Regions from separate parts of the Actinomadura sp. NPDC000600 genome, predicted to be linked through region 1. Evidence: predicted binding sites of a transcription regulator. Region 1 holds the regulator's gene; each other region holds the start of a gene.

What was found. Region 1 encodes HrcA, which represses chaperone genes, less so after heat shock. Its sites were predicted from a motif close to TTGGCACTCTCNNNNNGAGAGTGCCAA; they were not measured.
Positions count from the first base shown of each region.
Region 2: a site for HrcA is predicted at 2,586-2,612, ahead of ABWI07_RS08485 (FmdB family zinc ribbon protein). Genes of this name have one in related genera too.
Region 3: a site for HrcA is predicted at 3,421-3,447, ahead of groES (co-chaperone GroES). Genes of this name have one in related genera too.

Region 1 is NZ_JBEUPD010000021.1:95,637-102,395, reverse strand. Features, by position in the region: gene ABWI07_RS27785 (hypothetical protein) at 1-88, opposite strand, end outside; gene ABWI07_RS27780 (hypothetical protein) at 192-1,085, opposite strand; gene ABWI07_RS27775 (antitoxin YezG family protein) at 1,303-1,695, shown strand; gene hemW (radical SAM family heme chaperone HemW) at 1,735-2,943, shown strand; gene ABWI07_RS27765 (DUF3097 domain-containing protein) at 3,141-3,953, opposite strand; gene hrcA (heat-inducible transcriptional repressor HrcA) at 4,158-5,168, shown strand; gene dnaJ (molecular chaperone DnaJ) at 5,169-6,302, shown strand; gene ABWI07_RS27750 (16S rRNA (uracil(1498)-N(3))-methyltransferase) at 6,463-6,759, shown strand, end outside.
Region 2 is NZ_JBEUPD010000004.1:270,703-277,461, reverse strand. Features, by position in the region: gene ABWI07_RS08490 (MMPL family transporter) at 1-1,806, opposite strand, end outside; gene ABWI07_RS08485 (FmdB family zinc ribbon protein) at 2,200-2,547, opposite strand; gene ABWI07_RS08480 (potassium/proton antiporter) at 2,675-4,159, opposite strand; gene ABWI07_RS08475 (NAD(P)-dependent oxidoreductase) at 4,263-5,252, opposite strand; gene ABWI07_RS08470 (5-formyltetrahydrofolate cyclo-ligase) at 5,344-5,925, opposite strand; gene galU (UTP--glucose-1-phosphate uridylyltransferase GalU) at 5,958-6,759, shown strand, end outside.
Region 3 is NZ_JBEUPD010000068.1:8,296-15,054, forward strand. Features, by position in the region: gene ABWI07_RS42855 (coiled-coil domain-containing protein) at 1-1,325, opposite strand, end outside; gene ABWI07_RS42860 (class I SAM-dependent methyltransferase) at 2,048-3,304, opposite strand; gene groES (co-chaperone GroES) at 3,572-3,880, shown strand; gene groL (chaperonin GroEL) at 3,966-5,594, shown strand; gene ABWI07_RS42875 (sigma-70 family RNA polymerase sigma factor) at 5,880-6,572, shown strand.

The DNA.
Region 1 (6,759 bases):
GGGCGGGGGAGGCGGTGAGGGAGAGGGGAGCGCCGGCGAGGACGGCGCCGGTCACGGCGAGCACGGCATGGCGCGCGCGGCTTCTCATGATCGGGGAACCTAGGCGGCCGCGGTTGCGTTCGGGTGACGAGGCGGTCCCCCGTGGGTGTCGTCTCCGTGTGCGCCGGGAGTCGGCCGTGGGGCCGGGTGCGTCAGGAGCCGGTCCACAGCGGCGACAGCGCCGCCGGCACCCCCAGGGACACGCCGGTGAACCGCTCCGCCCCGTCCGCCCCGTCCGCCCCGTCCGGGGTGTGGAGCGTGAGCCCGGAGGCCGCCAGCCGGACGGACCGGCCGCGCCTGACGATCTCGTGGTCCAGCTCCCGCAGCAGCGCGACGACGTCGCCGGCGGGCTCGTCGAGCAGGTCGACCCCGTCGAGCCGGAACCGCATCTCCGGGTTGCCGCTCCAGCCGGGCGACCGCGTCCCGCAGATCTGCGCGAGCCGCTCCACGCCGTCCTCGCCCCGGCCGGTGGACAGCGCCAGCGTGCCGCGCCCGACCCGGACGCTGCGGTGCCCGGTCCAGCCGCAGAGGAACGACGGCTTCGGCGGGAGGGTGCCGCAGCGCTCGGCGACCGCGTCGAGGGTCGTCCAGGCGTCCGCGGCGCGGGTGGAGAACAGCAGGCTCGCGTCCGGCAGCAGCGCGCCGCGGCCCGGCTCCAGCGTGACCACGAACGGCGGCACCCGGCCGGGGAACCGCGCCGGGTCGGCCTCCCGCAGGGTGACGATGCCCTCCCACTCGACGGGCTCCGCCACCGCGAACCAGGTGATCACGGCCTCGGCGCCGAACTCGCGGAACGTCGCGTCGGTCAGCCGCTCGGCGACCGCCTCCCGCAGCCCCTCGGCCGTCTCGGCGAGCCTGCGGCGCCACCACGCCGGCTCCGGGTCCGGCCGGCCGCCCGCGGCCCAGCGCGTCCCCGCGCCGGCGAAGTCCGAGCGCCGCTCGGCGCCCGCGTCGTCCACCAGCACCCAGTGCCAGCCGTCCGGCTCGCCTCGCAGCAGCACCCGGGCGGGCACGCGCTCCCGGCCGGTCCCACCCTCGTTTCGCATCCGGACGACAATATCCGTATTCGTTGCGGTGTCTCAGCCGGTCGGCGGCCGAAGTGCCGCCGGTCGGCCGCGACACGGCGGCGGCTGCTTGGCACGGGCGCGGACGGAGGTACGGTCGGACGGGTACGGTGCCTGATCGAAACGAACCGGCCGACCTCGCGGAGGCAGTGTGACCCACCCCGAGCAGGTTCTGCGTTCCGCGAAGGAACGGGAAACGGTGAACGGCGCGGTCCGCGCGCTGCGTTCCGCCGCCCCCGCGGGCTGGCAGCGGCTCGACTTCGAGTTCCGCGCGACGGTCGGCATCGACAGCGCCTCCTTCGAGGTCGAGGGCCCGGGCGGAGGACGCCGTACGGCCCTGCCCCCGGGCCAGGCCGTCGGGAAGATGGACGAGCTGCGCCGCGTCATGTACCGGTCCGACAAGGGGGCCTGGTTCACGGCGCGCCTCCAGGTGGAGCGCTCGGGCCACTTCAGCGCGGAGTTCGACTACGACGGCGAGCCCGACTTCACCCCGCCGCTGGCCCCGTCCGCCTATGTCCAGGACCTCGACCGCTTCCCCCGCGCCGACGAGCACATCCCCGACTGGCTCCGCGACAAGCTCGGGGAGGCCTGAGCGGCCGAAGCAGGGGGCGGAGCGGGGCAGACTTGAGGGGTGCCCTCGACGCTTCCTGACGGCGACCCCGTACCGGCAGACGGTGCGCTGCCCCGCAGTGCCCTGCACGGCCTGGGTGAGCGCCCGTTCGCGTTCTACGTGCACGTGCCGTTCTGCGTGACCCGGTGCGGGTACTGCGACTTCAACACCTACACGGCGACGGAGCTGGGGCCTGGGGCGAGCCGAGACTCCTACGCCGACACCGCCATCCGCGAGGTCCGGATGGCCCGGCGCGTCCTCGGGGAGGCGGACCTGCCCGTCGAGACCGTCTTCGTCGGCGGCGGTACCCCGACCCTCCTAGCGCCGGACGACCTGGGCCGCGTGCTGGCCGCGATCGACGCCGAGTTCGGCCTGGCCCCAGGGGCGGAGGTCACCACCGAGGCCAACCCCGAGTCGGTGGACGAGGCGTACATCGGCAAGCTCCGCGAGGCCGGGTTCACGCGCGTCTCGTACGGCATGCAGAGTGCGCGCGAGCACGTCCTCGCCGTCCTGGAACGCGCGCATACGCCCGGACGCGTCCCGCAGGTCGTCGAGTGGACCCGCAAGGCGGGCTTCGAGCACATCAACCTCGACCTCATCTACGGGACGCCAGGGGAGACGGACGACGACTGGAGGGGCTCCCTGGAAGCGGCCTTGGCGGCGGAGCCCGACCACGTGTCCGCCTACGCGCTCATCGTCGAAGAGGGCACCCGCCTCGCGGCGCAGGTGAGGCGCGGCGAACTGACCGCGCCCGACGACGACGCCATGGCCGACCGCTACCTGATCGCCGACGAGCTGCTCAGCGCCCACGGCCTGCACTGGTACGAGATCTCCAACTGGGCCGCCGACCCACGCGCCGCCTGCCGGCACAACATGCTCTACTGGACGGGCGCCGACTGGTGGGGCGTCGGCCCGGGCGCCCACAGCCACGTCGGCGGAACCCGCTGGTGGAACGTCAAGCACCCCGCCGCCTACGCCGCCCGCCTCGCCGAGGGCACCACCCCCGCCCACGCCCGGGAGATCCTCACCGACGAAGACCGGCACATCGAACGCGTCATGCTCGAACTGCGCCTGGCCCAGGGCTGCCCTACCAACCTCCTGGACGACGAAGCCGCCCGCAGCCTGATAGACGAGGGCCTGATCGAACCCGCTCCCTACGAGCAGGGGCGAGCCGTCCTCACCCTCAAGGGCCGCCTCCTAGCCGACGCAGTAGTCCGAGCGCTGTGCTAGCCCAGGGGGTCGCCCCCCTGGGAAGACACAGTGCGGGCAGGCGCGTGGAGCGAGTGCAGCGAGCGCAACGCGCATGCCCGCCGACGCAGGCGACCGCAGCGACGCCTCACACGTCGTCACGGGCACGACAGGCCGCAACGGCGGCGTGAGGATCGCCTGCGTCGTGACGGGGGTTCCAGGGGGTCGCCCCCCTGGGTCTACACAGTAACAAAGTCGATCAGTTCTTCTACGCGGCCTAGTAGGGCTGGTTCCAGGTCGGTGTAGGTGTTCACCGAGTTGAGGATGCGTTTCCAGGCGGCGCCCGTGTCGTCGCCCCAGCCGAGTTCGGCGACCACGCCCTCCTTCCAGGGGATGCCTCGGGGGATGCGCGGCCAGGCGCGGATGCCTACGGCCGCGGGCTTGACGGCCTCCCAGATGTCGATGAAGGGGTGGCCGGTGACGAGGACGTACGGCGAGGTGACCTGGCCGGCGATCCGGGACTCCTTGGAGCCCTCCACGAGATGGTCGACCAGGACGCCGAGGCGCCGGTCCTCGCCGGGTTCGAACTCCTCGACGATGGCGGGCAGGTCGTCGACGCCTTCGAGGTACTCGACGACGACGCCCTCGACGCGCAGGTCGTGGCCCCAGATCTTCTCGACCAACTCGGCGTCGTGGACGCCCTCCACGTAGATGCGGCTCTCCTTGGCGACCTGCGCCCGCAGGCCCTGGACGGCGATCGAGCCGGAGGCGGACCGCGCCGGGCCCCTCGGCGCGGCGCTCGGCCGGACGAGGGTGACGGGCTTGCCGTCGATGAGGAACCCGGACTTGGTCAGCGGGAAGACCCGGCGCTTGCCGAACCGGTCCTCCAGGGTGACCCCGAACTTGTCGCAGCCGACCACGGCGCCGCAGAAACCGCTGTCGGGGTCCTCGGCGACGAGGCCCGGCTCGGCGGGCACCTCCGGGATCTGCCCCTTGCGCGGCCTGCGCCAGTCGCCCGCCAGCACGTCGTTTCCGTACTTCTTACTCCGCACAGGTCCGCACATTAACCCGCCGGGAGGCGCGTGCCCGGGCGGCCCGCTTTCCTCGGCGTGGCGTCCGTTCCGGGGCCGGATAGGATCACGCAGCCATGCGGAGAGTGCGGGGGCGCTCCAGCCGAGCCTTCCGGGCCGTAGACTTGGCACTCGAAAGCAAGGAGTGCCAGGAGCACGGCCCGGCCGGACGAAGGAGGTGACCACGTGCTGGACGACCGGAAACTAGCGGTCCTGCGCGCCATCGTCGAGGACTACGTCTCCACCAACGAACCGGTGGGGTCCAAGGCGCTGGCCGACCGGCACAACCTCGGCGTCTCGCCCGCGACCATCCGCAACGACATGGCGGTGCTGGAGGAGCAGGGCTACATCGCCCAGCCCCACACCAGCGCCGGGCGGGTCCCCACCGACAAGGGCTACCGGCTGTTCGTCGACCGGCTTTCCACGATCAAGCCGCTGTCGGTCGCCGAGCGCCGCGCCATCGAGACGTTCCTGTCCGGGGCGTACGACCTCGACGACGTCGTGGGCCGCACGGTGCGGCTGCTCGCGCAGCTGACCCGGCAGGTCGCGGTGGTGCAGTACCCGTCGCTGACCCGCTCGGCGGTGCGGCACGTGGAACTGGTCCCGGTGGCGGAGGGGCGGCTGCTGCTCGTCCTGATCACCAACACCGGGCGGGTGGAGCAGCGCGTCATCGAGACGGGGCCGATCTCCGAGGAATCGATCGGGCACCTGCGGGCGTTGCTCAACACGTGCCTGGACGGGCTCGGCTTCGGCGAGGTCCCGGCCGCGGTGGCGGACCTGCCCGACAAGGTGGGCCCGGACGACCGGCCGGTGGCGGCGGCGGTGCTGTCGGTGCTGCTGGAGACGCTCGTCGAGAAGCACGAGGAGAAGATCGTCTTCGCCGGGGCGGCCAACCTCGCCGCCGTGGACTTCTCGCAGAGCCTGCGGGACGTCCTGGTGGCGCTGGAGGAGCAGGTGGTCCTCATGCGGTTGCTCGGCGAGACCGGCGACTCCTCTACAGTTACGGTGCGGATCGGCACCGAGAACCCCGACCAGGGGCTGAAGTCGACCTCGGTCGTCGCCGCCGACTACGGGGTGGGCGACCTCACTCTGGCCCGGCTGGGAGTGCTCGGGCCGACACGCATGGATTACCCCAGCACGATGGGAGCGGTACGGGCAGTGGCACGCTACGTGGGACAGATCCTGGCGGGGTCGTAAGTGGCGAACGACTACTACGCGACCCTGGGCGTCCGGCGGGACGCCAGCGCCGACGAGGTCAAGAAGGCCTACCGCCGGCTCGCGCGGGAGCTCCACCCGGACGTCAACCCGGATCCGGAGACCCAGGAGCGGTTCAAGGAGATCACCCAGGCCTACGAGGTGCTCTCCGACCCCAAGAAGCGCGAGATGTACGACCTCGGCGCGGACCCCTTCGCGTCCGCCGGGGGCGCGGGCGCCGGCGGGTTCGGCGGCGCCGGGTTCCCGTTCAGCGACATCATGGACGCCTTCTTCGGCACCGCGACCTCGCGGGGCCCGCGCTCGCGCGCGCGGCGCGGCCGCAACGCGACGCTGCGGGTCGAGCTCGACCTCGCCGAGACCGCGTTCGGCACGACGCGGGAGCTCTCCATCGACACCGCGGTCGCCTGCACGACCTGCGAGGGGTCGGGCTGCGCGCCCGGCACCCACCCGGAGACCTGCGAGACGTGCCACGGCCGCGGCGAGGTCCAGCAGGTCCAGCGCTCGTTCCTCGGCCAGGTCATGACGGCCCGGCCGTGCCCGGCGTGCGGCGGCTTCGGCTCGGTGATCCGCAACCCGTGCACCGAGTGCTCCGGCGACGGCCGGGTCCGGACCCGCCGCACCGTCAAGGTGAAGATCCCGGCCGGGGTGGAGAACGGCATCCACATCCAGCTCGCCGGCGAGGGCGAGGTCGGCCCGGGCGGCGGCCCGCCCGGCGACCTGTTCCTGGAGATCGTCGAGAAGCCGCACCCCATCTTCGAGCGCGAGGGCGACGACCTGCACTGCACGGTCGAGATCCCGATGACGGCGGCGGCGCTCGGCACCAGCGTCACGATCGAGACGCTGGACGCGGCCGAGAGCGTCGACATCAAGCCCGGCACGCAGTCGGGGCAGGTCATCACGCTCTACAACCGGGGCGTCCGGCATCTCAACGAGAGCGGCCGCGGCGATCTGATGATCCACGTCAACGTGGAGACGCCGAACCGGCTCGACGAGGAGCAGGAGGAGCTGCTGCGGCGGCTCGCGGTGCTGCGCGGCGAGGAGCGCCCGCCCGGCAGGTTCGCCCCCGGGCAGCGCGGCGTGTTCTCCCGTCTCAAGGACGTCTTCAACCAGCACTGAAGCGCGGTGGCGGCGGCCTACCAGGAAGGCCGCCGCGGCGACTAAGAGCATGGCGGCAGGCCCCCGTACGAGCGGATCGGAACCGGGTGCGGGGGACGGCCTCGTGGGGAGCAGCGATGTGTTCAGCTGACCGGGCGCCCGCGCGCCGCGGGCGGCTCGGATGAGCCCGCCGGTCTTCCTCGCCGGGACGGACGCGCTTCAGCGCGACAGCGTGCTGCTGGACGGCCCCGAAGGGCGGCACGCGGCGGCCGTGCGGCGGCTGCGGCCGGGGGAGCGGGTCGACCTGACCGACGGCGAGGGCCTGCTGGCCGAGTGCGTCGTCACCGCCGCCGACCGGGCGACCCTCACGCTCGACGTGCTGGCCCGGCACCGGGAGCCGCCGCCCTCGCCCCGTCTGGTGGTCGTGCAGGCCCTCCCGAAGGGCGACCGGGGCGAGCTCGCGGTCGAGACCATGACC
Region 2 (6,759 bases), on a different contig from region 1:
CAGGAAGATGTTGTAGTCGACCCCCAGCGCGACCAGGAAGATGAAGGCCAGCAGCGGGAACCCGGAGTCGGTGCCCTCGAATCCGAAGGCGTGCTCGAAGATCACCGCGCAGGCGCCGAGCGAGGCGAGGAACGACAGCACCACGGTGCCCATCATCAGCAGCGGCGCGACGAGGGCGCGCAGCAGCGCGATGAGGATGAGGAGCACCACGCCCAGCACGATCGGGATGATCACCTTGTTGTCGCGGGCCGAGGCGCGCTTGATGTCCAGGGACGTCGCCGTCATGCCGCCGACCTTGGCGTCCGCGGACGGGACGGCGTGCACCGCGGACCGCAGGCGGTCGATGGTCTCGCGTGCGGCCTGGCTGTCGGCGGCGTCCTTCAGCGTCGCCTCGAACTTGACGTCGCCGTTCGCCGTGACCGGGGCGCTCACCTCGGCGACGCCCGCTGTTCCCCGCACGGCTTGGGCGATCTGTTCGGAGGCCGGCGCCTTGCCGATGACGACGGCCGGCGCGCCCGAACCGGCGGCGTAGTGCCGGGCGACGACCTCCGAGCCCTTCACCGAGTCGGGCTTGCCGGTGAACTGGCCCGCGTCCGACAGGCCGTCCGCCTTGAGCGAGCCCAGGCCGAGGGTGAGGACGATCAGCCCGAGCATGGTCGCGGCCCAGAGCGCGCGCGGGCGCTTCCCGACCATCCCGGCCACGCGGCTCCAGATGCCGTGCTCGGCCTCGTAGGCCTCGGGCTCCAGGTACTTGGCGTCGTAGCGGGGGATCAGGGGCCAGAACAGCCAGCGGCCGCAGATGACCAGGAGTGCGGGCAGGAGGGTCGTCATGGCGGCGAGCGCGGTGAGGACGCCCGCGGCGGCGACGGGGCCCATGCCGGCGGTGGAGTTCATCTCGGCGAGCATCAGGCACAGCAGCCCGACGGCCACGGTGGCGGCGGAGGCGATGATGGCGGGCGCGGCGCGGTGCAGCGCGTACGCCATGGCCTCGTGCCGGTCCTCATGCCGGTGGAGTTCTTCCCTGTAGCGGGCGACGAGCAGGAGCGCGTAGTCGGTGGCGACACCGAAGACGAGGACGGTCAGGATGCCGGCGCTCTGGCCGTTGACGGTGAGGTCCGCGTACTTGGCGAGCAGATACACCGTCGACTGGGCCAGCCCCAAGGCGAAGACGGCGCTGAGCACGGGGACGAACCACAGGACGGGGCTGCGGTAGATGAACAGCAGCAGGACGATGACGACGAGGCCGGCGGCGATGAGCAGGAAGCCGTCCAGGCTCTGGAAGACCTCGAACTGGTCGGCGCCGCCGCCGGCGGGACCGGTGACGTGCGAGGCCAGCCCGGGAGGCCCGCGCTCGGCGAGGTCGCGTGCCTGGTCGACGGCGGCGATGAGGTCCTCGTCCGTCAGCGGCACGAGGGTCTGCAGGGCCTTGCCGTCCTTGGACGGGAACGGCCCCTGCGCCTTCTGCGCTCCAGGCAGCTTCTGGAAGGCCGCCAGGTCGGACTCGGCCTTGGCCCTGTCCGCCGCGGTGATCCCGCCGGACCGCTCGTAGACGACGACGGCGAGCATCGTCTCGTCCTTGCGGAACTGCTTCTCCAACTCGACGACCCGCGTGGACTCGGCCCCGGCGGGCAGCCAGGAGGCCGCGTCGTTCTTCTCGACGTCGCCGAGCTTGCCGGCGAGGGGGCCGAGGGCGGCCAGCAGGACGATCCAGAGGGCCAGGACGGCCCATTTGGTACGCCGTCCGGCGATCAGTCCGGCCAGGCGGTACGACCGCGGCCTGGGGGGAGCCGGGCTAGGTGCGCTCATGGTTCCTCTCCTGTGTGCAACCGGGCGAAATCGAGATATGTCGCGTTGGACCAAAGAGTCTCTCGTCTGGCGAGACATGTCAAGTACTATCGCGAATCCTCGAAAGGCTCACTCCGGGTGAGCATCTCGTTAAGAGAGTCTCTCTAAAGTAGAGCTAAGTCAAGTCGCATGAGAGGAGGAGTCCTGCCGGACTGGGGTCGCCCCCTCGTCTCATCCATGGTCGCGAAACGCATGCGGTGCCGCGTCAGGCGTGGGGACGGACCCGCACTACCTCTTCCGGGGCAAACGAAAGCCGCCGCCTACGCCGGGAGACGTAGGCGGCGGCTCGGAGGAACGGCGAAAGCCGGGGGACCCGGACGGGCCCCCCGGTGCGTGCGGAGAGGTCTTACGAGGTCAGGCGACCTTCTCGGTCGAGGACGACGTCTTGCCGGACGACGAGGACGACGACGAGTCGGCGGACGACGAGGACGAGTCCGACTTGGCGGAGTCGCTCGAAGAGCCGTTGGACGACCCGTTCGACGAGCCGTTGGACGAGGCCCCCACGGTGGAGGACGACTTGCCGGAGCCGCGGCTGTCGGTGCGGTAGAAGCCCGAGCCCTTGAAGATGATCCCCGCGGCGGAGAAGACCTTGCGGAGCCTGCCGCTGCACGCCGGGCACTCGGTCAGCGCGTCGTCGCTGAACTTCTGCACGACCTCCAGAGGCTCGCCGCACTCGGTGCAAACGTACTGATACGTCGGCACGGTTCCTCCTCGCTGCCTCAGCCCGGCGGCGGGCCGGACTGGCACTCACTCTAGACGACTGCTAATGGTACCCATGCGGAGAACAGGATTCGCCCCCGGGATGTTCCCAGGCCGGGCATGGCCCGGGTCAGGTCCCCTTCTCCCCGAACCAGCCCGCCAGCCTGCCCTTGCGGCTGACCGCGCGCAGCCTGCGCTCGGTGGCCTCGCGCACCTCGGCGGTGGTCACGACCAGCAGCGTGTCGCCCGCCTGCAGGGGCGTCGTGGGCTCGGGCACGAAGCTCGCCCCGTCCCGCACGACCAGGGTGATGGACGCGCCGGGCGGCAGCCGCAGCTCGAAGATCTCCACACCGCTCATCATCGAGTCGGTGGGGATCCGCACCTCCAGCAGGTCGGCGTGCAGCTCCTCCAGTGGCGCCGCCTCGACGTCCAGCTCGCGGGTCTGCTCGTCGCTCCGCAGCCGGCACAGCCGCGCCGCGAGCGGCAGCGTCGGCCCCTGGAGCAGGGTGAACACCACGACGATGTTGAACACGATCGCGAAGAGCCGGTCGGCGTTCCCGACGTCCGCGACCATCGGGATGGTGGCGAGGACGATCGGGACGGCCCCCCGCAGCCCCGCCCAGGACGCGAACATCTTCTCGCCCCACGACAGCCCGAAGCCCAGCGTGGACAGCACCACCGAAAGCGGGCGGGCCACCAGCAGCAGGACGAAGCCGACGACGAGCGCGGGAAGGATGTGGCCGGGCAGGTCGCCGGGGTCGGCCAGCAGGCCCAGCATCACGAACAGCCCGATCTGCGCGAGCCATCCGACGCCCTCGGCGAAGCCCCGTGTGGCGGGGCGGTGCGGGAGCCGCGAGTTCCCGAGGACGAGGGCGCTGACGAAGACGGCGAGGAACCCGCTGGCGTGCATCAGGGAGGCGGCCCCGTAGGAGCCGATCGACAGCGACAGCACGGCGATGGGGTAGAGGCCGGAGGCGGGCAGCGCGACGCGGCGCAGCGCCTGCGCGCCCAGCCAGCCGATCGCGACGCCGACGATCCCGCCCGCGACCAGCTCGTACACCATGATGCCGAGCAGCTCCGCCAGGTTGGGGGCGCCGGTATGGGTGCTGAGCGTGACCACGATGATCACGACGGGGGCGTCGTTGAAGCCGGACTCGGCCTCCAGCAGCCCGGTCAGCCGGGACGGCAGGGGCAGCCGCCGCAGCACCGAGAACACCGCGGCCGCGTCGGTGGGGGCGAGCACGGCGGCGAGCAGGAATGCCGAGCGCCATTCCATGCCGACGAGCCACATGGCGGCGAGCGCGACGACGACGATGCTGATCAGGGTGCCGAGGGTGGACACGCTGAGGGCGGCGGGGACCGAGGGCCGCATGCGCCGCCAGCTGGTGGTGACGCCGCCCTCGGCGAGGATGAGCACGAGGGCCGCGAGGCCGAGCGTCTCGGCCAGTTCCGCGTTGTCGAACCGGATGTGGAGGGGGCCCGACTCGCCGATGAGGAGTCCGAGGCCCATGTACGCCAGCAGCGTGGGGAGGCCCGCCTGGTGCGACAGCCGGACGGCGACGATCGCGCTGAGTACCAGCGTGGCCCCGAGGAGTAGCCAGATGTCGAGGTGCACATCCCACCCTTCGAGGTCGTCAAACTTGATCGTTTAGGAATCCTACAGATTCACGGGCCGATCGCATATTTACAGTTGAGGGACGGCGTGTCCGGGATGCCGCTTATCGCCGAATGACCTGTGGTTTTACCCCGTTCACCACGTTCGCTACGTCCCGTCCCTGAACGGCCGCGGTGACGTTGTCGCGCACCATCCCGAGCAGGTTCAGCTGCGACTGCACGGATCCCCCCGCCGTGTGCGGCGACAGAAGGACGTCCTCACGGGAGCGCAGCGGATGGTCCTCCGGAAGGGGCTCCTGCTCGAACACGTCCAGCGCGGCCCCCGCCAGACGTCCCGAATCCAGTGCGGCCAGTACGGCGTCGTCAGGCGCGATGCCCCCGCGCGCCACGTTCACCAGCAGCGCCCTGTCCGGCAGCAGGGCCAGCCGCTCCGGGCCGATCAGCCCCCTCGTCTCCTCTGTGAGCGGCAGGGCGAGGACGAGGATGTCGGACGTCGCCAGGAGGTCGTCCAGCTCCCGGTACGTCGCCGCCGCCTCCGGGCGCCTCCGCCTCGTCCAGTACGAGACGGTGCAGCCCAGGGCCGCGAACAGCCGCGCGGCCTCGGCGCCGATCGCGCCGAACCCGACGATGCCGACCCGCTGCGTGTGGATCTCGCGCGGGTTGCGTCCCGTCATCTCCATCTGCGGCCAGCCGCCCGCGCGGACGGCGCGGTCGCCCCACGCGAGGTTGCGGCACAGCGCGAACGCCGCGCCGACCGCCCACTCGGCGACCCCGCGCGCGTTGAACCCCGCCGCGTTCGCCACGGGCACGCCCGCGGCGGCCCACGCGGCGAGGTCTGTGCTGTCGGTCCCGACCGCGGGCACCTGGACGAACGAGACCCGCGGCGCGGCGGCCGCGGCCTCGGCGTCCAGCGCCAGCCGACCGGTGAAGTCGCCGATCACCAGGTCGGCGCCGGGCAGCGCGGCGAGCAGGCCCGCCCGGTCCCTGGTCCGCGGGAACGTCACCTCGACGGCGTCTCCCAGCGGGGCGAGCAACCCCTGGACGATCTCGTCCGCGATCGGGGGCAGGGAAAGGATCCGCCACGGCGCCGTCATCTCGAACCTCCCGTCGGGCGTACTCGACCGCGTCCCCCAGCCGCGATCTTGGCCCTCTCACTCTACGAGCAGGCCGGCCGTCGCGAGCAGGTCAGCCCAGGCGGACCAGCCCCCGGGACGGCGTCACCGCGGCCCGGACGCGCTGGTCGTGCGGCTCGGCCGGGACGCTGTCGACCAGTTCCCCGTCGTACAGCAGCGCCACGGTCAGGATGGCCGGGCCCACGCGCGCGAGCGCCCGGTCGTAGGACCCGCCGCCGCGGCCGAGGCGCACGCCCCGCCGGTCGACCGCCACCGCGGGCACGAGCACGACGTCCGCGCTGGCCACGGCGCCGGGGCCGCGCGGCGGCTCGGACGACTCCAGGCACCCGCGCGCCCCGGGCACGAGCGAGTCGGGGCCCTCGTAGGAGGCCCAGTCGAGATCGCCGTCCGGGAGCAGGCGGGGGACCAGCACGTACGTGCCGCGCTTCCACAACGCGAACAGCAGGCTTCGGGTGTCCGGCTCGTCGCCTATCGACACGTACGCCGCGATGGTCCCGGCCATCTCCACCTCCGGGAGCGACAGCAGCGCGTCCCGGATCGGACGCGCCGCGCCGAGGCGCTCCTCTGGCGGCATCGCCGCACGTCGTCCCAGCAGTTCGGCCCGGAGGCCGGTCTTCGTAGCGATGTCGTGCACGCTTGGTCCTCGCGGATGACTAGGGTCATTACATGGCCGACATTGCACCAGTGCTCAAAGCGGTCGTCCCGGCGGCCGGCCTCGGTACCCGATTCCTGCCCGCGACCAAGGCGACTCCCAAAGAGATGCTGCCCATCGTCGACAAACCGGCGATCCAGTATGTCGTGGAGGAGGCCGTCGACGCGGGGCTGTCCGACGTCCTGATGATCACCGGGCGCAGCAAGCGGTCCATCGAGGACCACTTCGACCGAGCCTACGAGCTGGAGGAGGCGCTGCGCGCGAAGGGCGACGACGAGCGCCTCGACGCCGTGCACGAGTCCAGCGACCTGGCGATCATGCACTACGTCCGGCAGGGCGAGCCGCGCGGCCTCGGGCACGCGGTGCACTGCGCCCGCCAGCACGTCGGGCGCGAGCCGTTCGCGGTGCTGCTCGGCGACGACATGATCGACGCCCGCGACAAGCTGCTGCAGCGCATGATCGAGGTGCGCGGCCAGCACGGCGGCAGCGTCATCGCGCTGATGGAGGTCGAGCCCGACCAGGTCTCGGCGTACGGGTGCGCGGCCATCGAGGCGACGGACGAGGAGGACGTCGTCCGCATCTCCGACCTCGTCGAGAAGCCCGCCGCCGAGGAGGCCCCCAGCAACTGGATCATCATCGGCCGCTACGTCTGCGACCCGGCGGTGTTCGACGTCCTGGAGAAGACCCCGCCCGGCCGCGGCGGCGAGATCCAGCTGACCGACGCCCTGCGCACCCTCGCCGACATGCCCGCCGACCAGGGCGGCGGCGTCTACGGGGTCAAGTTCCGCGGCCGCCGCTACGACACCGGCAACAAGC
Region 3 (6,759 bases), on a different contig from region 1:
TGGATGGTGCCGACCTGCCGCGTGACGTCGTCGTGGATGTCGCCGATCCGCTTGCCGAAGTCGTGGTGGACGCCGCTGACCTGCCGCGACATCTCGTTGTGCACCGACTCGACCTGCTTGGCCACGTCGACGTGCACGGACTCGACGCGGCGGGAGACGAGGTCGACCTGCGCGGTGAACTCCTCCAGCGCGCCGTCGACCCGCTTGGCGACCTCGTCGTGGATGCCCTCGATGCGCTTGCGGACGTCGTCGTGCACGTCCTCGAACCGGCGGGAGAACTCGTCCATGCGCTTGGCCACGTCGCTGTAGGCGGTCTCGGCGATCTGCGCCATGGTGGCCTTGACCTCGTCGCGGTCCGGCCGGGCGCGCAGCTCCTCGACCAGCGGGTCGACGGCCTCCGCGAGGTGCTTCTCCAGCGCGTCGAACCGGTCGCCGTACTCGGCGTCCGGGCGCTGCGCGAGGTCGGTCAGCGCCCGGTGCACCTCGGCGATCCCCAGCGCGGCGGGGAGCCGGCTGATCCGCTCGCCGACCCCGTCGATGCGGCCGTCGACCCCCTCGAACCGGCCGTCGAGGCCCTCCAGCTTGCCCGACAGCCCTTCGAGGCGGCCATCGACGCCGTCCAGCCGGCCGTCGATGCCGTCGAGGCGGCCGCCGACGCCCTCGACCCGACCGCTGACCGCCTCGAGGCCCTGCTCCGTGCGGTCGGCCATCTCGCCGAGCGCCTGGTCGACCCTCGCCGTGACCCCGTTGATCGAGTGTTCGAGCCGCTCGGACCGGTGGCCGAGCTCCGCGAGCGACTTGTCGAGCCGGTTGAAGCGGACGGACGCGGCCTCCATGCTGCCCTGGAGCTTGTCCAGCCGCTTGGTCATGTCGTCCATGCGCCGCGACGCTTGCTGCGTGGCGTCGGTGATCTGCTGCGCCGAGTCGAGGACGGCCTGGATGCGGGTGAGGCCCTCGTCGACGTTCTCGGCCACCACGCCGACGTCGGCCCACAGCGCGGGCAGCTCGGCCACGGGTTTGACCCGCTCGCCGAACGCCTCGATGTGCTCGGCCAGGCCCTCGGCCCATTCAGGGGGCTTGCCGGACAGTTCGTCGACCTGCCCGCGGACGCTCTCGATCTGCCCGGTCAGCCCGTTGAGCTCCCGCTCGCGGACCTCGCGGAGCAGCCACTCCATGCCTTCCAGACGCTGGCGAATCTCGTCCAGGACCTGACCCTGTGAGCGCTGTTCATAGACGTGGTCCTGCGCCGCACGGGCGAGCAACTCCCGCATCCGGTCCGAAACCGGTTGACCCCCCGTCTGCAGGAAGTTGTGATTCGTTTCCACCCGATGCTCCTTCGTGTGCCGGCGCGACGAAATGACGCACGGCAAATGAATCTCTGGAGTGGCCACTGTAGTGCGTGTAGAGCGCGCCTAAAACGGGTAGTAGAGAAAGTTGCGAGTTCTGCGGGATGCGCCTGTTATCCGGCTAGGGCGACTAGTTGGAAATAGCTGATTTCATGGCGGGTTTCCCGTTTTGCGGCTCTCGCTATTTTCGTGGGGATAAGTGGGGTGGACGGCGGCGGGCGCGGCGGGACGGGTCCGGCGTTCTGGGTGGCGTTCTGTCCGTACATCTCGTCCAACATCGTCAGTTCGCGAACCCGCGGTCGGCTACACCCTGCCCGACGCGCGTGCGGCGAGCGTGACACGGCGGGGCCGGATCCGCGCTTTTTCGGGACGGCTTCGAGGGCGCCGATGGCCCTGCCGCTGAACCTGCCTTGGTGTTTCCGGGCCGCTCGGGCTCCGCGCACCGATTTCCACGGCCGCCCCATGCCCTTGCCGGGTGGCCGCAATCCCTGGTGCGCGCAATGCCGGAAAGCGCCGATGATTTGCACCGCCGTGGCGCGTCGCCCTGCCCCGCTTGGTGTTGCGCCGCCGGGTGGAAGATCTTTGGGAAGGGTTGCCGGACGGCGCCCGTCCCCGGCGGGTCAGGCCGCGTTCCCGAGGGGCAGACCGCGTTCCCGAGGGTCAGGCCGCGTTCCCGAGGGGCAGACCGCGTGTCCGGCGGGTCAGGCTCCGGCGACGGGGTGCGTCAGCAGTGCGACGGGGTCGCGTCCCACACGGGTCACCACGAGGGTCAGCTCTTCGGCGCCCCGTCCCGCGCGGCGCCCGCCGAACCCGAGGTCGCGGCGGAGCCGGTCCACGTCGACGGCGGAACCGCGCTTCTTGACGGTCAGCACGCCGACCTCGCGGCGGCGCAGCTCGGCGCGCAGCCGCTTCACGGAGAAGGGCAGCACGTCCTCTATCTCGTAGGCGGAGGCGAACGGCGTCGGGCGCAGCTCGTCTGACGTGACGTACGCGATGCGGGGGTCCGCCAGGCCGCCGCCGACCAGATCCGCGACCTCGCCGACCAGGTGGGCCCGGATCACGGCGCCGTCAGGCTCGTACAGGTACCGGCCCCATGCACGCACGTCGGGCTCGCCCGCGCCGCTGGAAGTCAGCGTCCAGACCCGGGGCTCTGTCTCGGGCAGGGGCTCGGTCTCTGGGAAACGGATGTCGGACGAGAGGAGAGTGGCCCGCCGGCCCGCGTCGCCTGCCAGCCCGCCCAGCCATAGGGCGGCCTCCTTCACGTCGCCGCCGACCGAGATCCACTCGGCCTCGGCATCGTCCGGTACGGCCTCATGGGGGATGCCGGGTGCGACCTTCAGGCAGGCGGCGGGCACCTGCCGGGCCATCTCCAGGACGACGTCGAACGGCGGTTCGTACGAGCGGGGATCGAAGACCCGGCCGCGCGCCGTGCGCCGTCCAGGGTCGGCGAAGACCGCGTCGAACCCGGCCGGGTCCTCCTTGGTCGCGTCCCCGGCCCGCACGGAGGCGAGACCTTCCAGTCCGAGAGCGGCCACGTTGGCGCGGGCCACCTCGGCCGTCAGCGGGTCCAGCTCCACGCCTTCCCCGATGAGGCCCGCGCGCGCTCGGGCGATGAGGTCGGCCCCTATCCCGCACCCCAGTTCCAGCACGCGCGCCCCGGGCAGCCGGTCCGCGAACCGTGCGGCACGGTAGGCCGCCACGCTCGCGCGGGTGGACTGCTCAAGCCCCGCCTGCGTGAAGTACATGCGGTCGGCGTCGGCCCCGAACTTGGCGCGGGCCCGCGCCCGCAACCGCACCTGGGTCAGCGCGGCGGCCACGAGCGAGGGGTCGTCGTGCCGTTCGCGCAGCCGCGACGCCGTGGCGAGCAGACCGTCCTCGCTCACGTCCGCCTCGGCCGCCTCCCTGAGGAGCGCCTGGCCGGAGGGGGTGCGCAGGGCCCGGAACGACGCGATGTCCATAGGGTGGAAGTTAGCGGCAGGAAGCGGAACCCCGGGCCCGGTGAACGTCCGGAGACGGCCGGTCGGCGGGTTCGTGTCCGTGTTGACGGGGTAACGGGCACGGAATAGTCTCACGACTGGCACTCTCAAGGGTAGAGTGCCAACCACAGCGACGAAGGTCGGTCTGGCACCCGCGACGGCAGGCCGGTCCAGGGTCGCCTCTTCTGTCACATGTGCTGGTCGGTCATCCATGGCCGGCCGAGGACCAATCGAAGGGGAGGTCAGATCGTGACGACCGCCACCAAGGTTGTTCTCAAGCCGCTTGAGGACCGCATCGTCGTCCAGCCGCTTGAGGCCGAGACCACCACCGCGTCGGGCCTGGTGATTCCGGACACCGCCAAGGAGAAGCCCCAGGAGGGCACCGTCCTTGCCGTTGGCCCGGGTCGCGTCGACGACAAGGGCGAGCGCGTCCCGGTCGACGTCAAGGTCGGCGAGGTCGTGCTCTACAGCAAGTACGGCGGCACCGAGGTCAAGTACAACGGCGAGGAGTACCTCGTCCTCTCGGCCCGCGACGTGCTCGCGGTCATCGAGAAGTAATCACCGAGACGTGATGCACCCGCCCCGGTCGGCGCCGCCTTCGGGCGGCCCGCCGGGGCGGATCGCGTGAAAGAGGAGTATCCGCATGGCGAAGATCCTGGAGTTCGAGGAGGACGCTCGCCGGGCTCTTGAGCGCGGCGTCAACGCTCTCGCGGACGCCGTCAAGGTGACGATCGGCCCGCGCGGCCGCAACGTCGTCATCGACAAGAAGTTCGGCGCGCCGACGATCACCAACGACGGCGTCACCATCGCCCGCGAGGTGGAGCTGGAGGACCCCTACGAGAACCTCGGGGCCCAGCTCGCCAAGGAAGTGGCGACCAAGACCAACGACATCGCGGGTGACGGCACCACCACGGCGACCGTCCTCGCGCAGGCGCTGGTCCGGGAGGGCACCCGCAACGTGGCGGCCGGCGCGTCGCCGCTCGCCCTCAAGCGCGGCATCGACGCGGCCGCCCAGTACGTGTCCGACCAGCTGCTGAAGTCGGCCCGCGAGGTCGAGGAGAAGGGCGAGATCGCGCACGTCGCGACCATCTCGGCCCAGGACCCGCAGATCGGCGAGCTGATCGCCGAGGCATTCGAGAAGGTCGGCAAGGACGGCGTCATCACCGTCGAGGAGGCCCACACCATGGGCCTCGAGCTGGAGTTCACCGAGGGCCTCCAGTTCGACAAGGGCTACCTGTCGCCGCACATGGTCACCGACCACGAGCGCATGGAGGCCGTCCTGGAGGACGCCTACGTGCTCATCGTGGACGGCAAGATCTCCAACGTGCAGGAGTTCCTGCCGCTGGCGGAGAAGGTCGCGCAGACCAAGAAGCCGCTGCTCGTGGTGGCCGAGGACGTCGAGGGCGAGGCCCTTGCGCTGCTCGTCGCCAACAAGATCCGCGGCACGTTCCTGTCCGTCGCGGTCAAGGCGCCCGGCTTCGGCGACCGCCGCAAGGCGATGCTCGGCGACATGGCCACCCTGACCGGCGGCCAGGTCGTCAGCGAGGCCATCGGCCTCAAGCTCGACTCGATCGGGCTGGAGGACCTCGGTCGCGCCCGCCGGATCACCGTCACCAAGGACGCCACCACCATCGTCGACGGCGAGGGCTCGGCGGACGAGGTGACCGCCCGGATCAACCAGATCAAGGTCGAGATCGAGAACAGCGACTCCGACTGGGACCGCGAGAAGCTGCAGGAGCGCCTGGCCAAGCTGGCCGGCGGGGTCTGCGTGCTGCGCGTCGGCGCCGCCACCGAGGTGGAGCTGAAGGAGAAGAAGCACCGCCTCGAGGACGCCATCTCGGCGACCCGCGCGGCGATCGAGGAGGGCATCGTCTCCGGCGGCGGCAGCGCCCTGGTGCACGTCGCCAAGGAGGGCTTCGGCGCCCTCGGCCTGTCCGGCGACGAGGCCACCGGCGCCGAGGCGGTCCGCCGCGCGCTGCCCGAGCCGCTGCGCTGGATCTCCGAGAACGCCGGCCAGGAGGGCTACGTCGTCGTCTCCAAGGTGCAGGAGCTGCAGGCCGGGCACGGCTACAACGCCGCCACCGGCGAGTACGGCGACCTGATCGCCCAGGGCGTCATCGACCCGGTGAAGGTCACCCGCTCGGCGGTCACCAACGCCGCCTCCATCGCGGGCATGCTGCTCACCACCGAGGTGCTCGTGGTCGACAAGCCGGAGGAGGCCGAGGAGGCCGCCGGCGGCGGTCACGGCCACGGTCACGGCCACGGCCACTGAGAACGGCCGACCGGCGGGCTCGTCCCGTCCGGGAAGCGTAGGCGAGACCCCCGCCCCTCCAGGCGGGGGTCTCGCTGCGTCTCCGGCAGGAGGGCCGTCCTCGGGCCAGGGCCGGGTCCGACGGACGGGTTGCGTTCTCATCGGAGAAAGCGCGTTCTCGCCGGAAAAGCGCGCGACGCGCGGCAGCGGAGTGACCACGACGCGTAATAACTCCAGGTTCGCTCCCGCACTGTGACCATTCCGTTGTAGAGGACAGTGGAGACACGCCCGGGGGTGCTGGGCATCATGCTTGACGTGACCGAGGGATGCTTCGCCGGGACCATGACCGCGCGCGCTGCCGAACCCTCGAGCGGGCCGGCCCCTCCGCCTCCCGGCGGTCTCGGCCGCGGGACGCGGGCGCTGCGCGCCGCCGACGCCGGCGACGGCGACCTCAAGGAGCTGACCCATCTCGCCGTGCAGGGCGACCCGGGCGCCATCGAGGTCCTCATCGCCGAGGTGCGTCCCATGATCGTCCGGTACTGCCGGGCCCGGCTCGGCCGGGTCTCCGGGCAGTACCACATCGCCGACGACGTGGCCCAGGAGGTCTGCATCGCCGTCCTGTCGGCCCTGCCCCGCTACCGGGACATGGGCCGGCCGTTCGCCTCCTTCGTCTTCGGCATCGCCGCGCACAAGATCGCGGACGCGCTGCGCAGCGCGGTCCGCGCCGCCGTGCCCACCGAGGACCTGCCGGACGGTCCGGACGACCGTCCCGGGCCCGAGGAGACGGTGGTCCGCTACATCGAGGCGCAGCGCGCCCGCGACCTGCTCACCCGGCTGCCCGAGCACCAGCGAGAGCTCGTGCTGCTGCGGGTCGTCGCGGGGCTGTCGGCGGAGGAGACCGGTAATGTGCTGGGCATGTCGGCGGGGGCGGTACGGGTCGCGCAGCACCGGGCTCTGGCCCGGCTCCGGGCGATGGCCAGAGAGGAGTCGATCGCTTGACGGAGCGCGGCCCCCACACCGGCCTGCGGGGCGCCCCGGATCCGGACGAGCCTTCGAGCCCCGGCGACGCCCCGGCCCCGGCCCCGGCGTCCCGCCCGGTCGCCGCCCCGCCCGTGGACCTGTCCGCGGTGCGCCGTACCGACGCGATCATCGAGTCGCTGGCGGCGCGGGACGCTGCCGGTACCGC